DNA from 3 places in the Saccharopolyspora gregorii genome. Region 1 is predicted to be linked to each of the others. Evidence: riboswitches for the same ligand, from Rfam matches in the RefSeq annotation. Region 1 holds a riboswitch; each other region holds the start of a gene.
What was found. Region 1 has a riboswitch for glycine ahead of gcvH (glycine cleavage system protein GcvH). Riboswitches for the same ligand answer to the same signal wherever they lie in the genome.
Positions count from the first base shown of each region.

Region 2: another riboswitch for glycine. It lies ahead of gcvT (glycine cleavage system aminomethyltransferase GcvT); the one in region 1 lies ahead of gcvH (glycine cleavage system protein GcvH).
Region 3: another riboswitch for glycine. It lies ahead of gcvP (aminomethyl-transferring glycine dehydrogenase); the one in region 1 lies ahead of gcvH (glycine cleavage system protein GcvH).

Region 1 is NZ_CP059556.1:1,099,860-1,104,134, forward strand. Features, by position in the region: gene ald (alanine dehydrogenase) at 1-1,029, opposite strand, end outside; glycine riboswitch at 1,233-1,327, shown strand; glycine riboswitch at 1,329-1,420, shown strand; gene gcvH (glycine cleavage system protein GcvH) at 1,470-1,844, shown strand; gene H1226_RS04740 (L-serine ammonia-lyase) at 1,869-3,221, shown strand; gene H1226_RS04745 (MarR family winged helix-turn-helix transcriptional regulator) at 3,557-4,075, shown strand; gene H1226_RS04750 (organic hydroperoxide resistance protein) at 4,077-4,275, shown strand, end outside.
Region 2 is NZ_CP059556.1:1,699,990-1,704,264, reverse strand. Features, by position in the region: gene H1226_RS07515 (long-chain-fatty-acid--CoA ligase) at 1-592, opposite strand, end outside; gene H1226_RS07510 (TetR/AcrR family transcriptional regulator) at 815-1,447, shown strand; glycine riboswitch at 1,550-1,678, shown strand; glycine riboswitch at 1,679-1,777, shown strand; gene gcvT (glycine cleavage system aminomethyltransferase GcvT) at 1,896-3,008, shown strand; gene glyA (serine hydroxymethyltransferase) at 3,100-4,275, shown strand, end outside.
Region 3 is NZ_CP059556.1:3,014,537-3,018,811, reverse strand. Features, by position in the region: gene gcvP (aminomethyl-transferring glycine dehydrogenase) at 1-2,460, opposite strand, end outside; glycine riboswitch at 2,625-2,727, opposite strand; gene H1226_RS12960 (MerR family transcriptional regulator) at 3,114-3,734, opposite strand; gene H1226_RS12955 (bifunctional nuclease family protein) at 4,040-4,275, opposite strand, start outside.

The DNA of each region.
Region 1 (4,275 bases):
CAAGCCCCGGGCCAGCGCCGCATCCGCCCGGCACGCCGCCCGCCAGCCCTGATCGGCGATCCGCAGCACGTACGGCAACGTCACGTTCGTCAACGCGTACGTCGAGGTGTTCGGCACCGCGCCCGGCATGTTCGCCACGCAGTAGAACACCGAACCGTGCACCCGGAACGTCGGATCCTCGTGCGTCGTCGGCCGCGAATCCTCGAAGCACCCGCCCTGGTCGATCGCCACGTCCACCAGCACGCTGCCCGGCTTCGACCGCGCTACCAGCTCGTTCGACACCAGCTTCGGCGCCTTCGCACCCGGCACCAGCACCGCGCCGATCACCAGGTCCGCCGCCCGCACCGCCGACTCCACCGCGTACGCGTTCGACGTCACCGTGCGGATCGCGCCCCCGTGCGCCGCGTCGATCTCCCGCAGCCGGTCCACGTCGGTGTCCAGCACCTGCACCTGGGCGCCCATGCCCGACGCCACCCGCGCCGCGTTCAACCCGGCCACCCCGCCGCCGATCACGACCACCCGCGCAGGCGGCACCCCGGGCACGCCGCCCGGCAGCACACCGCGACCACCCTGCGGGGTCAGCAGCGCCTGCGCGCCGACCTGCGGGGCGAGCCTGCCCGCGACCTCGCTCATCGGCGCCAGCAGCGGCAACCCGCCGCGCGCCGTCTGCACCGTCTCGTAGGCGAGAGCCGTCACCTCGGCGCGCAGCAACTCGTCCGTCAACTCCGCCGACGCCGCCAAGTGCAGGTAGGTGAACAGCACCTGGCCCGCCCGCAGCCGCGGGAACTCCTCGGCCACCGGCTCCTTCACCTTCAGCACCAGCTCGCCCTCGGCCCACGCGTCCGCCGCGGACGGCACGATCGTCGCGCCCGCCGCCGCGTAGTCCTCGTCGGGGATCGACGAACCGAGCCCGGCGCCGGCCTCCACGAACACCGCATGCCCCCGCGCGGCCAGCTCGTGCACCCCTGCCGGGGTGCACGCCACCCGGTACTCGTGGTTCTTCACCTCACGCGGCACTGCGACCTTCACCCGGTCCGCCTCCCGACACCACGACCGAACACCGACCCCAGCATCATCCGCCCGGCGTCCGCACCCCGCCGCGAGGAAGGGAACCTTCCGGTCACCGGTGACCGGAAGGTTCCCTTCCTCGCTGTGATCCGGGCGGCTGGGCGTTGACACCCGCCCACGTCCGTTTATCGTTGCCGGGCACGACCACAACCGCACAGCGCCGCAGAACCCGAGCGGGAGAGACCCTGCGCAACGCAGGGCGCCGAAGGAGCAAACCCTCCCCGCAAAACTCTCAGGCACCCATGACCGCTCGGGCGAGGCCACTCTGGAAAGCGCGCGCCCCGGCGCCGCACCCACGGTGCAAGCCGCGAACCACCGCGGCGAAGCTCTCAGGTCCCGAAACAGAGGGGGAGGCCCGCGAACCCAGGGCACACCCGTGCCCGCGATGGTGAGGAGCCTCCATGTCCCTGCCCGAACAGCTGCGCTACACCGAAGAGCACGAGTGGATCGAGGACCGCGGCGACCTGGTGCGCATCGGCATCACCCCGTACGCGGCCCAAGCGCTCGGCGACATCGTCTACGTGCAGCTGCCCGAGGTGGGCGAGCGGATCGAATCCGGCGCCTCCTGCGGTGAGCTGGAATCGACCAAGTCCGTCAGCGACCTGTTCGCGCCCGTGACCGGCGAGGTCGTCGCCGTCAACGCGGCCGCCGCCGACGACCCCGCGGTGATCGGCTCGGATCCGTTCGGCGAGGGCTGGCTGCTCGAAGTGCGTGCCGAGCAGACCGGTGCTGTGCTCACGGCCCAGGAGTACGCCCAGTTCACCGGTGGTGAGTAGGCCGGGGCTGAGGGGGACGGAGCTGTGACGATCAGCGTCTTCGACCTCTTCTCGGTGGGCATCGGCCCGTCGAGTTCGCACACCGTCGGCCCGATGCGGGCGGCGCGGATGTTCACCGCGCGGCTGCGGGACGACGGTCTGCTCGGTCAGGTCGACAAGGTGAAGGCCGAGCTGTTCGGTTCGCTCGGCGCGACGGGGCACGGCCACGGCAGCCCCAAGGCGGTGCTGCTCGGCCTGGAAGGGCACGACCCGGAGACGGTCGACCCGGCCGCCGTCGAACAACGGGTGGAGACGATCCGCGCCGACGGCAGGTTGTTGCTGGCGGGGGAGCGCGACATCCGGTTCTCGGTGGACCGCGACCTGGTGATGCACCGGCGCAGGTCGCTGCCGCTGCACCCCAACGGGATGCGGTTCGCGGCGTTCGGCGCAGGTGGGGAACTGCGGTCCGCGGTGTACTACTCCGTCGGTGGCGGATTCGTCGTCGACGACGAGGCCACCGGCACCGACCGGATCAAGCCGGACGAGACGCCGGTGCGCCACCCGTTCCGCACCGGCGACGAACTGCTCGCCCGGGTCGCCGAATCCGGCTCCCGGATCAGCGACGTCATGTTCGACAACGAGCTGTCCTGGCGCTCCGCCGAGGACGTCCGCGCCCGGCTGCTGCACATCTGGTCCGTGATGCAGGAGTGCGTCGACAACGGGTGCCGCAACGACGGGGAACTTCCCGGCGGGCTGCGGGTGAAGCGGCGCGCCGCCGCGCTGCGGGCGAACCTCGGCGAGCAGGACGACGCCATGGAATGGCTCACCCTGTTCGCGCTCGCCGTCAACGAGGAGAACGCGGCAGGCGGACGGGTCGTCACCGCGCCCACCAACGGTGCCGCCGGCATCGTTCCCGCGGTGCTGCACTACTACGTGCGCTTCGTGCCGGGGGCGAACGAGCAGGGCGTCATCCGGTTCCTGCTCGCCGCCGGTGCCATCGGGGTGCTGTTCAAGGAGAACGCGTCGATCTCCGGTGCCGAGGTCGGCTGCCAGGGCGAAGTCGGTTCGGCCTGCTCGATGGCGGCCGCCGGGCTCGCCGAGGCGATGGGCGCGACGCCGTGGCAGGTGGAGAACGCCGCCGAGATCGCGATGGAGCACAACCTCGGCCTCACCTGCGACCCCATCGGCGGGCTGGTGCAGATCCCGTGCATCGAGCGCAACGCCGTCGCCGCGGTCAAGGCCGTCACGGCGACGCGGATGGCGCTGCGCGGCGACGGCAGCCACTTCGTGTCGCTCGACAAGGTGATCAAGACGATGCGGGAGACCGGGCGCGACATGAAGGTCAAGTACAAGGAGACCGCTCGCGGCGGGCTCGCGGTGAACGTCATCGAGTGCTGAGAGCGCTTCGTCTCGCCCGGCGCTCGAAACCGCGCGGGGCGGTGAGAGCAGGGGAACCTTCCTGTCACGTCGCAGGCGTGGACCACCGGCGTGAGTCGATGCGAGCAGGGGAACCTTCCTGTCACCGGTGCGATGAGGGGAACCTTCCTGTCACGCTCGGCCTCGTCCGGAGCCGTGGTGGCCGGTGTGGTGGAGTGCGGCGGTGGTGTTCCGGCGGGCCGCGCGGTGGTGGCTCCGGATGACGGGGAGGTTCCCTTGCAGAATTTAGGATGCGCACAACTCAGTTGCGCGCAACTTGAATTGGGGCTAATGTCGGCCACGTGCAGGAGGCGGGGATGAGCGCGGACTCGGCGCTGTCGCTGGACCAGCAGGTGTGCTTCGCGCTCTACAGCGCGTCGCGCTCCTTCACCAACCTGTACCGGCCGTTCCTCGACGAGCTGGGACTGACCTACCCGCAATACCTGGTGATGCTGGTGCTCTGGGAACACGACTCGCTGGCGGTCAAGGACCTCGGGGCGATGCTCAAGCTGGACTCCGGGACGCTGTCGCCGCTGCTGAAACGGCTCGAAGCGAGCGGACTGGTGGACCGGCGGCGCAGCACCCGCGACGAGCGGTCCGTCGAGATCGGACTGACCGAGCGGGGGCGGGAGCTGCGGCAGCACGCCGAGCAGATCCCGAACCGGGTGCTCGCCGCCAGCGGCATGGAACTCGAGGAGGTGCTGGCGCTGCGCTCCACGCTGCACCGGCTCACCGCCAACGTGGACCAGGCCGCGCACCGGGCCAGGGCCGCCGTCGCCGACGGCGTCCCCATCACCGACGAACTCCTGCGCGGGACCACGACACAAGGAGACTGAGATGGCAGCGTTGTACACCGCCGAAGCGACCGCGACCGGGGAAGGGCGCGGTGGCCGCACCCGCTCCTCCGACGGAGTGCTCGACCTCGACCTGGCGGTCCCGCGCGAGATGGGCGGCCCCGGTGGCGACTCCACGAACCCGGAGCAGCTGTTCGCCGCCGGTTACGCAGCCTGCTTCCACAGCGCGCTGCAACTGGTCG
Region 2 (4,275 bases), 600 kb from region 1:
TCAGGTGGGTGAGCACCGCGCCCTTCGGCCTGCCGGTGGTGCCGCTGGTGTAGAAGATCACCGCGGGGTCGTCGGGCGCGCGGGTGGCGAAGGAGCGTTCCGGTTCGGCCGCGGCCGCCGCCTCGCTCAGCGAGTCCGGGGTCTCCGGGCCGGGCACCGACGGGCCGATCGAGACCAGCGGGATGCCGGCGCGGCGCGCCGATTCGGCGGCGAGCGCCAGCTGGCTCGTGTGCCCGACGACGAGCTTCGCGCCGGAGTTGCGCAGCAGATACGCCGCCTCGTCCGGGACCAGCAGCAGCGGAACCGGCACCACGACCGCGCCCGCGGTGAGCACCGCGTAGTAGGCGCGCACGAAATCGATCACGTTGGGCGCCACGATCGCGACCCGGTCGCCCGGCTCGATCCCGCGAGCGCGCAGCGCGGCCGCGTGCGCCCGGACCTGCTCCCACAGCTCGCCGTAGGTCACCCGCTGCTCGCCCTCGACGACCGCGGGGTGCGCCGGGCGCAGCCGCGCCGGCTCGGCGAGGACCGAGGCGAGCGACAGCGTGGTGTGCGGCTCGACCCGCTCCGGGGACTCGTCGTCGTTGACCATCGTCCACCTCCGTGAGGATGCCGCCGGTGCGGGCGGCACGGTCGTCCGCCGTTGGACACCTGACGACTAACGTCGTTAGTTTTGGACTCTAGGACCACCCCGCGCACCGCGGCAAGAGCCGCGCACCGGACACTGATCGACACGATCCGCAGCGGACGCGGACGGGCACGGCGCCCACCGAGGGGGCGCCGACCGGCAGCGGGCAGCAGGCAGGAGCGCGGCATGGGCAGACCCAAGAGCCCCCAACTCACCCGCGAACGCATCCGCGAACACGCGCTGGCGATCATCGACGACCAGGGCCTCGAAGCGCTGTCCATGCGCAGGCTCGCCGACTCCCTCGGCGTCCGCGCCGCCTCGCTCTACAACCACGTGGCCACCAAGGAAGCGCTGCTGCACGACGTCGCCGACGGCGTGATGGGCACCGTCGACACCAGCGGGTTCGACATCGACTGGCCCACCGGCCTCACCCGCTGGGCCCGCTCCTACCGGGCCGCGCTCGCCGCCCACCCCAACCTGGTGCCGTTCATGGCGTCCGGACCGGCCCGCCGGGAGACCTCGCTGCGCCGCGCCGACGCCGTGCACGGCGGGCTGACCAGCGCGGGCTGGCCGCAGCGGTACGCCACGATGATCGGCGCCTCCACCAAGTTCCTGGTGCTCGGTGCGGCGATGGGCTCGTTCGCGGGCGGGTTCGTCGACGACGCCGAGGTCTACGACGAGCGGTTCCCGCACCTGCACGGCGCCCACCTGCTGCGCGAGCACGCCGCCGAGATCGACGACGACAGCTTCGAACTGGCGCTGCGGGCGCTGGTCGACGGCCTCCGCGCCCAGCACGCCCGGCTGTTCCCGCAGCGCTGAACTCCGCGCGCGGCGACGGGATCACGCTCACGTTCGGTTGACTGCGCTGTGTGATCTCCGTAGCGTTCCGGAGCACAACACAACACCGGACTACAACGCCGACGACGTCGTGCGGGAGAGTCTGCGCCCCGCCAGGAGCCCCTGGTCCGTGCAGGATGCGATTCCTGGGTGCAGCGCCGAAGGAGCAATCCTCCCCACCAAACTCTCAGGCCCCGCTACCGCGCGACAGCAGGCGATCACGGAGAAAAGCAGGGACCCGTGTCCCTCGCCCACGGTGCAAGCCGCCCTCGTGCGCGGTGAAACTCTCAGGCCAATGACTCCGGGGAGACCGGCAGCGCACGCCCGCGCCCATCGCCGTCGGAGGACCCCGGATATGGTTTCTGCTGGAAGTGGCCGCAACCGGTCCCCCTCGGACGTGATCGGTGCCCACCAGGAGGAGTTCCGCACCATGACGTCGTCGCCCCCAGCTCCGCGACGGACACCGCTGCACGAGGTCCACGAGTCCCTCGGCGCGCACTTCACCGACTTCGCGGGCTGGCGGATGCCGGTCCGCTACTCGGGGGACACCGCCGAGCACCAGGCGGTGCGGACCGCGGCCGGGCTGTTCGACCTCTCGCACATGGGCGAGATCGAGATCAGCGGCCCGGAGGCGGCCGCCGCGCTGGACCACGCGCTCGTCGCGAACGCGTCCGCGATCACGGTGGGTCGCGCCCGCTACACCATGCTGTGCACCACCGAGGGCGGCGTGCTCGACGACCTCATCGTCTACCGGCTGGACGAGCAGCGGTTCCTGGTGGTCGCCAACGCGGCCAACGCGGCCGTGGTCTCCGCCGAGCTCGCCGAGCGCATCGCCGAGTTCGACGCCGCGCACCGCGACGTCTCCGACGAGTACGCGCTGATCGCCGTGCAGGGACCGGAGTCGGTGTCGATCTTGGCGCCGCTGACCGGCACCGACCTGTCCACCGTGAAGTACTACGCCGGGTATCCCAGCGAGGTCGCCGGGAAGCAGGTGCTGCTGGCGCGCACCGGCTACACCGGCGAGGACGGCTTCGAGCTGTTCACCGCGCCCGAGGACGCGCCCGCGGTGTGGCGCGCGCTGACCGACTCCGGGGCCGAGCGCGGACTGGTCCCGGCGGGGCTGTCCTGCCGCGACACGCTGCGGCTGGAGGCGGGCATGCCGCTGTACGGCAACGAGCTGTCCGCCTCGCTCACCCCGTTCCACGCGAACCTGGGGCGCGTCGTGAAGCTGGACAAGCCCGGCGACTTCGTCGGCAGGGCCGCGCTGGCGGCCGTCGCGGAGGCGCCGACCGAGCGCACCCTGGTGGGCCTGCGCACGGACGCGCGCCGCGCGCCCCGGCACGGCTACCCGGTGCTCGCCGACGGCGCCGAGATCGGCGAGATCACCAGCGGCGCCCCGTCCCCGACGCTCGGCCACCCGATCGCGATGGCCTACGTGGACCGCGCGCACAGCGCGCCCGGTACCGCGGTGCAGGTCGACATCCGCGGCAAGTCCATCGACGCCGAAGTCGTGGAACTGCCGTTCTACCGCCGCAAGGCCTGACGAACGCCCGCAACGGGCTCTCGAAACCTTGACCGGACCGCGCCGGACCCGTCCGGCGCAGCCCAGATCGAACACCAGGAGGCAATTGCTCATGTCGACACCGGACCTGTTCAACGACCGGCTTGCGGTGGTGGATCCGGAGGTGGCCGCTGCTGTGGGGGCGGAGCTGGGTCGTCAGCAGAACACGTTGGAGATGATCGCGTCGGAGAACTTCGCGCCGCAGGCGGTGTTGCAGGCGCAGGGTTCGGTGTTGACGAACAAGTACGCCGAGGGGTACCCGGGCCGCCGGTATTACGGTGGGTGCGAGCACGTGGACGTGGTCGAGCAGTTGGCGATCGATCGGGTGAAGGCGTTGTTCGGGGCGTCGTTCGCGAACGTGCAGCCGCATTCGGGTGCGCAGGCCAACGCCGCGGCGATGCACGCGTTGTTGTCGCCGGGTGACACGATCATGGGCTTGGACCTGGCCCACGGCGGGCATTTGACGCACGGGATGCGCATCAACTTCTCCGGCAAGCTCTACAACGTCGTCCCCTACCACGTGCGCGAGGACGACCACCGGGTCGACATGGACGAGGTGGCCCGCCTGGCGCGGGAGAACCGGCCGAAGCTGATCGTGGCGGGCTGGTCGGCGTATCCGCGGCAGCTGGACTTCGCGCGGTTCCGCGAGATCGCCGACGAGGTCGGCGCCTATCTGATGGTCGACATGGCCCACTTCGCGGGTCTGGTCGCCGCCGGGTTGCACCCGAGCCCGCTGCCCTATGCCGATGTGGTCACCACGACCACCCACAAGACCCTCGGCGGGCCCCGGGGCGGGGTGATCCTCTCCGCGAGCGAGGAGTTCGCGAAGAAGTTCAACTCCGCGGTCTTCCCCGGCCAGCAGGGCGGCCCGCTGGAACACGTCATCGCGGGCAAGGCCGTGCTGTTCAAACTCGCCGCCACCCCGGAGTTCGCCGACCGCCAGCAGCGCACCCTCGACGGCGCCCGCATCATCGCCGAGCGCCTCCTGCAAGACGACGCCCGCGCCGCGGGGGTGTCGCTGGTCTCCGGCGGCACCGACGTCCACCTCGTGCTGGTCGACCTGCGCCACTCCGAACTCGACGGCAAGCAGGCCGAAGACCGCCTCCACACCATCGGCATCACCGTCAACCGCAACGCCGTCCCGAACGACCCCCGACCCCCCATGACCACCAGCGGCCTGCGCATCGGCACCCCCGCCCTGGCCACCCGCGGCTTCACCACCACCGAATTCACCGAAGTCGCCGACATC
Region 3 (4,275 bases), 1.9 Mb from region 1:
CTCGTGGGCGACGAACCCGCCGGAGCCGGTGTAGAGCACCGGGAAGTGCTCGTCGAGCCGCCGCGCCACGTAGTTCGCCGCGGCGACGGCCGTCAGCGTCGCCCGCCGCAGCCCGTCGGAGCCCATCATCCGCACGTAGGCCCAGGAGATCGGCAGGATCGAGGCGCTGCCCCACGGCGCGGCGCTGATCGGCCCCACCCCGGTCTCCGGTCCCGCGGCGGGCTGCAGCGGGTGGTTCGGCAGGAACGGCGCCAGGTGCTCGCGCACCCCGATCGGGCCGACGCCGGGACCGCCGCCGCCGTGCGGGATGCAGAACGTCTTGTGCAGGTTCAGGTGCGAGACGTCGGAGCCGAACTCGCCCATCCGCGCCAGGCCGATGAGCGCGTTCAGGTTCGCGCCGTCCACGTAGACCTGGCCGCCCGCCTCGTGCACCAGCCCGCACACCTGTTCCACGGTGTCCTCGTACACGCCGTGCGTGGACGGGTAGGTGATCATGATGGCGGCGAGGTCGTCGCGGTGCTGGTCGACGACTTCGCGCAGGTGGTCGAGCTCGATGTTGCCCTGGTCGTCGCAGCGCACCACGACCACGCGCAGCCCGGCCATCACGGCGCTGGCCGCGTTGGTGCCGTGCGCGCTCGCCGGGATCAGGCACACGTCCCGCGCCGCCGCACCACGGCTGTGGTGGTAGGCGCGGATGGCCAGCAGCCCGGCGAACTCGCCCTGGCTGCCCGCGTTCGGCTGCAGGCTCACCGAGTGGTACCCGGTGATCTCGGCCAGCCAGCGCTCCAGGTCGTGCACGATCTCCAGCAGGCCGGTGGCGTCCTGGGCGGGCGCGAACGGGTGGAGCTCGGCGAACTCCGGCCAGGTGATCGGCTCCATCTCCGCGGTCGCGTTGAGCTTCATCGTGCAGGAGCCCAGCGGGATCATGCTGCGGTCCAGCGCCACGTCCGAGTCGGACAGGCGGCGCAGGTAGCGCAGCAGCGAGGTCTCCGAGCGGTGCGCGTGGAAAACCGGGTGCGTCATGTACTCGGAGGTGCGCAGCAGCGCGGTCGGCAGCGCGTCGTCGGTCTCGGCGTCCAGCTCGTCGATGCCGGCCAGCGAGCCCCCGGCGATGCCGAACGCCTCCGCGACCCGCACCAGCGCTTCCCGGGTGGTGGTCTCGTCGCAGCTGACGCCGACGTGGTCGTCGTCGATGTGGCGCAGGTTGATGCCGCCGTCCCGCGCGGCGCGGACCACCTCGGCGGCCCGGCCGGGGACCTCGGCGACGAGGGTGTCGAAGAACTCGGCGTGCACGATGCGCACCCCGCCGCGGCGCAGCCGCTCGGCCAGCACCGCCGCCATCCGGTGCGCCCGCTTCGCGATGGCCCGCAGCCCGGCGGGACCGTGGTACACGCCGTACATGCCCGCCACCACGGCGAGCAGCACCTGGGCGGTGCAGATGTTGCTGGTGGCCTTCTCCCGGCGGATGTGCTGCTCGCGGGTCTGCAGCGCCAGCCGGTAGGCCTGGTTCCCGTCCGCGTCGACGCTCACCCCGACCAGCCGGCCGGGCAACTGCCGCTCGATGCCCTTGCGCACCGCCATGTAGCCGGCGTGCGGGCCGCCGAAGCCCATCGGGACGCCGAAGCGCTGCGTCGTGCCCACCACCACGTCCGCGCCCAGCTCACCGGGGGCGCGCAGCACCGTCAGCGCGAGCAGGTCGGCGCTGACCACCACCATGCCGCCGCGCTCGTGCACCTCGTCGATGACCGCCTGGTGGTCGCGGACCACCCCGGAGGCACCCGGGTAGGCCAGCAGCGCCCCGAAGAACTCGCCGTCCGGCAGCGCCGACGCGCCCGCGGACAGGTCCGCCACCACGACCTCGATGCCCAGCGGTTCCGCCCGCGTGCGCAGCACCGCGAGGGTCTGCGGCAGCACGTCGGCGTCCACCACGAACCGCGGCGACTTGGCCCGGCCCGCACGGCGCACCAGCGTCATGCCCTCGGCCGCCGCGGTGGCCTCGTCGAGCATCGACGAGTTCGCGACCGGCACGCCGGTCAAGTCGGCCACCATGGTCTGGAAGTTCAGCAGCGCTTCGAGCCTGCCCTGCGAGATCTCCGGCTGGTACGGCGTGTACGCCGTGTACCAGGCGGGGCTCTCCAGCACGTTGCGCCGGATCACCGGCGGCGTGATCGTCGGGTAGTAGCCCAGGCCGATCATCTCGGTGTGCGGGCTGTTCAGCCTGGCCAGGTCGCGCAGCTGCTGGAGCGCCTCGGCTTCGGTGGCCGGTTCCGGCAGCGCCAGCTGCAGGTCCCGCTCGCGGATGCCGTCGGGCACCGCCGACTGCCCCAGCTCCTCCAGCGAGCCGACGCCGATCACGTCGAGCATCCGGGCCAGCTCAGCGGGCAGCGGCCCGACATGGCGGTCGGCGAACGGAGTGCCGTGTTCCAGGGCGGCCAGCGGGATGCGGTCTTCGGTCGTCATCGCCACACCTCATTCATCGCGACGGACAGGGCGGCAGCACGTGTGCTGCTCTCCCCCTCTGTCACTGTCCGCGACGCGAACGCCTGAGAGCTTCACCCGGTCCGCGGACCGGACTTGCACCGTCGGCGGGGAACCACGTCGGTGGTCCCGCTTTCCAGAGGTATCTCGCCCGTGCGGTCCAGCAGGCCTGAGAGGTTGTCGGGGAGGGTTTGCTCCTTCGGCGCCGCCGCTGACCAGGTCAACGGCGAACTCTCCCGCGCGGGGTCGGCGATGCACAGCAGCTTACCCGATCCGGTGACGGCCGAACGGTGCGATCTTCATCCCGCCCGATCATCCCAGCGGCACGGGGCGTGACATCGACGGGCGGTGACGCGACGGCCACGGGCGCCAGGACGGCCTGGCCGGATCCGCCGACAGCCCGCGCACGGCGAGCGGGACCGGACAGACCGATCGGCGCCTGCGCACGAAGGGCCGAACGGGCCGATCGGCGCCTGCGCCCGACGGGCGGGACCAGAACAGGCCGAACGGTGGCCCGCGCACGGCGAGAGCGGCCGATCGGGTCGATAGGTGGCCCGCGCACCTGGTGGCGGCAAGACCGCCGGACCCGCGCCGGACGGCACGGCGGCCACGGCGGGCCTAGCGCGCCTCGGCGATCAGCCGATGCGGCGGTCCCGGCGCCGCGACAGCTCGTCGGCGACCGGCTCGTCCGGCTCGGCACCGTCGGCGCGCTCGGCGGGGAACTCGTGGATGGTGCCGGTGATCTCGCGCATCGCGCCGCTGACCGCGATGCCGAACACGCCCTGGCCGCCCTGCAGCAGGTCCACGACCTCTTCGGCGGAGGTGCACTCGTAGACCGTCGTGCCGTCGCTGAACAGCGTGATGCGGGCCAGGTCCTCCACCCCGCGGTGGCGCAGGTGCTCGACCGCGACCCGGATGTTGTGCAACGAGACCCCGGTGTCCAGCAGCCGCTTGACGACCTTGAGCACCAGGATGTCCTTGAACGAGTACAGCCGCTGCGACCCGGAACCGGCGGCGCCGCGGATCGACGGCCCGACCAGCTTGGTGCGCGCCCAGTAGTCCAGCTGCCGGTAGGTGATCCCGGCGATCTGGCACGCCGCGGGGCCGCGGTAGCCGACGAGCTCGTCCGGCAGCGCGGTCTCCGGGAACGGCTTCGACCCCTCCGCGGCGGCATCCTCGCCAGGTGCTCGCTCCACCACGCCTGCCTCCCTCCGCCCGGCCGAAGCCGGCGAACCACCGAACCCGGCTCGTCGCATGATCATCACCCGAGCGCGAGGACGATCATGGAACCGGGGGTTTGACCTTCCCCGACCTGGAAAATCACATCGGGGCGATTCGCGCACTCCGAAGGTAAGCCCGCCCGGTGGGCGGGTCAACGCGACGCGCGGGGACGCCCGCCCACCCCGGGTGTGACGCACGCCCCGCCTTCGCGCACGCACCGCACCCGAAGCCGCACCCGCGCGGGCCCCGGCATGCGAAAGGGGCTCCCGGTGCGAGCTGCACCAGGAGCCCCTCACGACGACGCGGGCGGCGGGGCGGGTCGTGCGCCCGCCCGCCGCGATCAGGTGTCCGCGCCGCGGAAGTCCTCCGGCGAGACCGAGTCCAGGAACTCCCGGAACTTCTCGACCTCGTCCTCCTGCTCGTCCGGGATGATCAACCCGGCTTCGTCCAGCACCGATTCGTCGGCGTGGATCGGCACCCCGATCCGCAACGCCAGCGCCACCGAGTCGCTCGGCCGCGCCGAGACCCGCACGTCCCCGTCGAAGATGAGCTCGGCGAAGAACGTGCCCTCCTGCA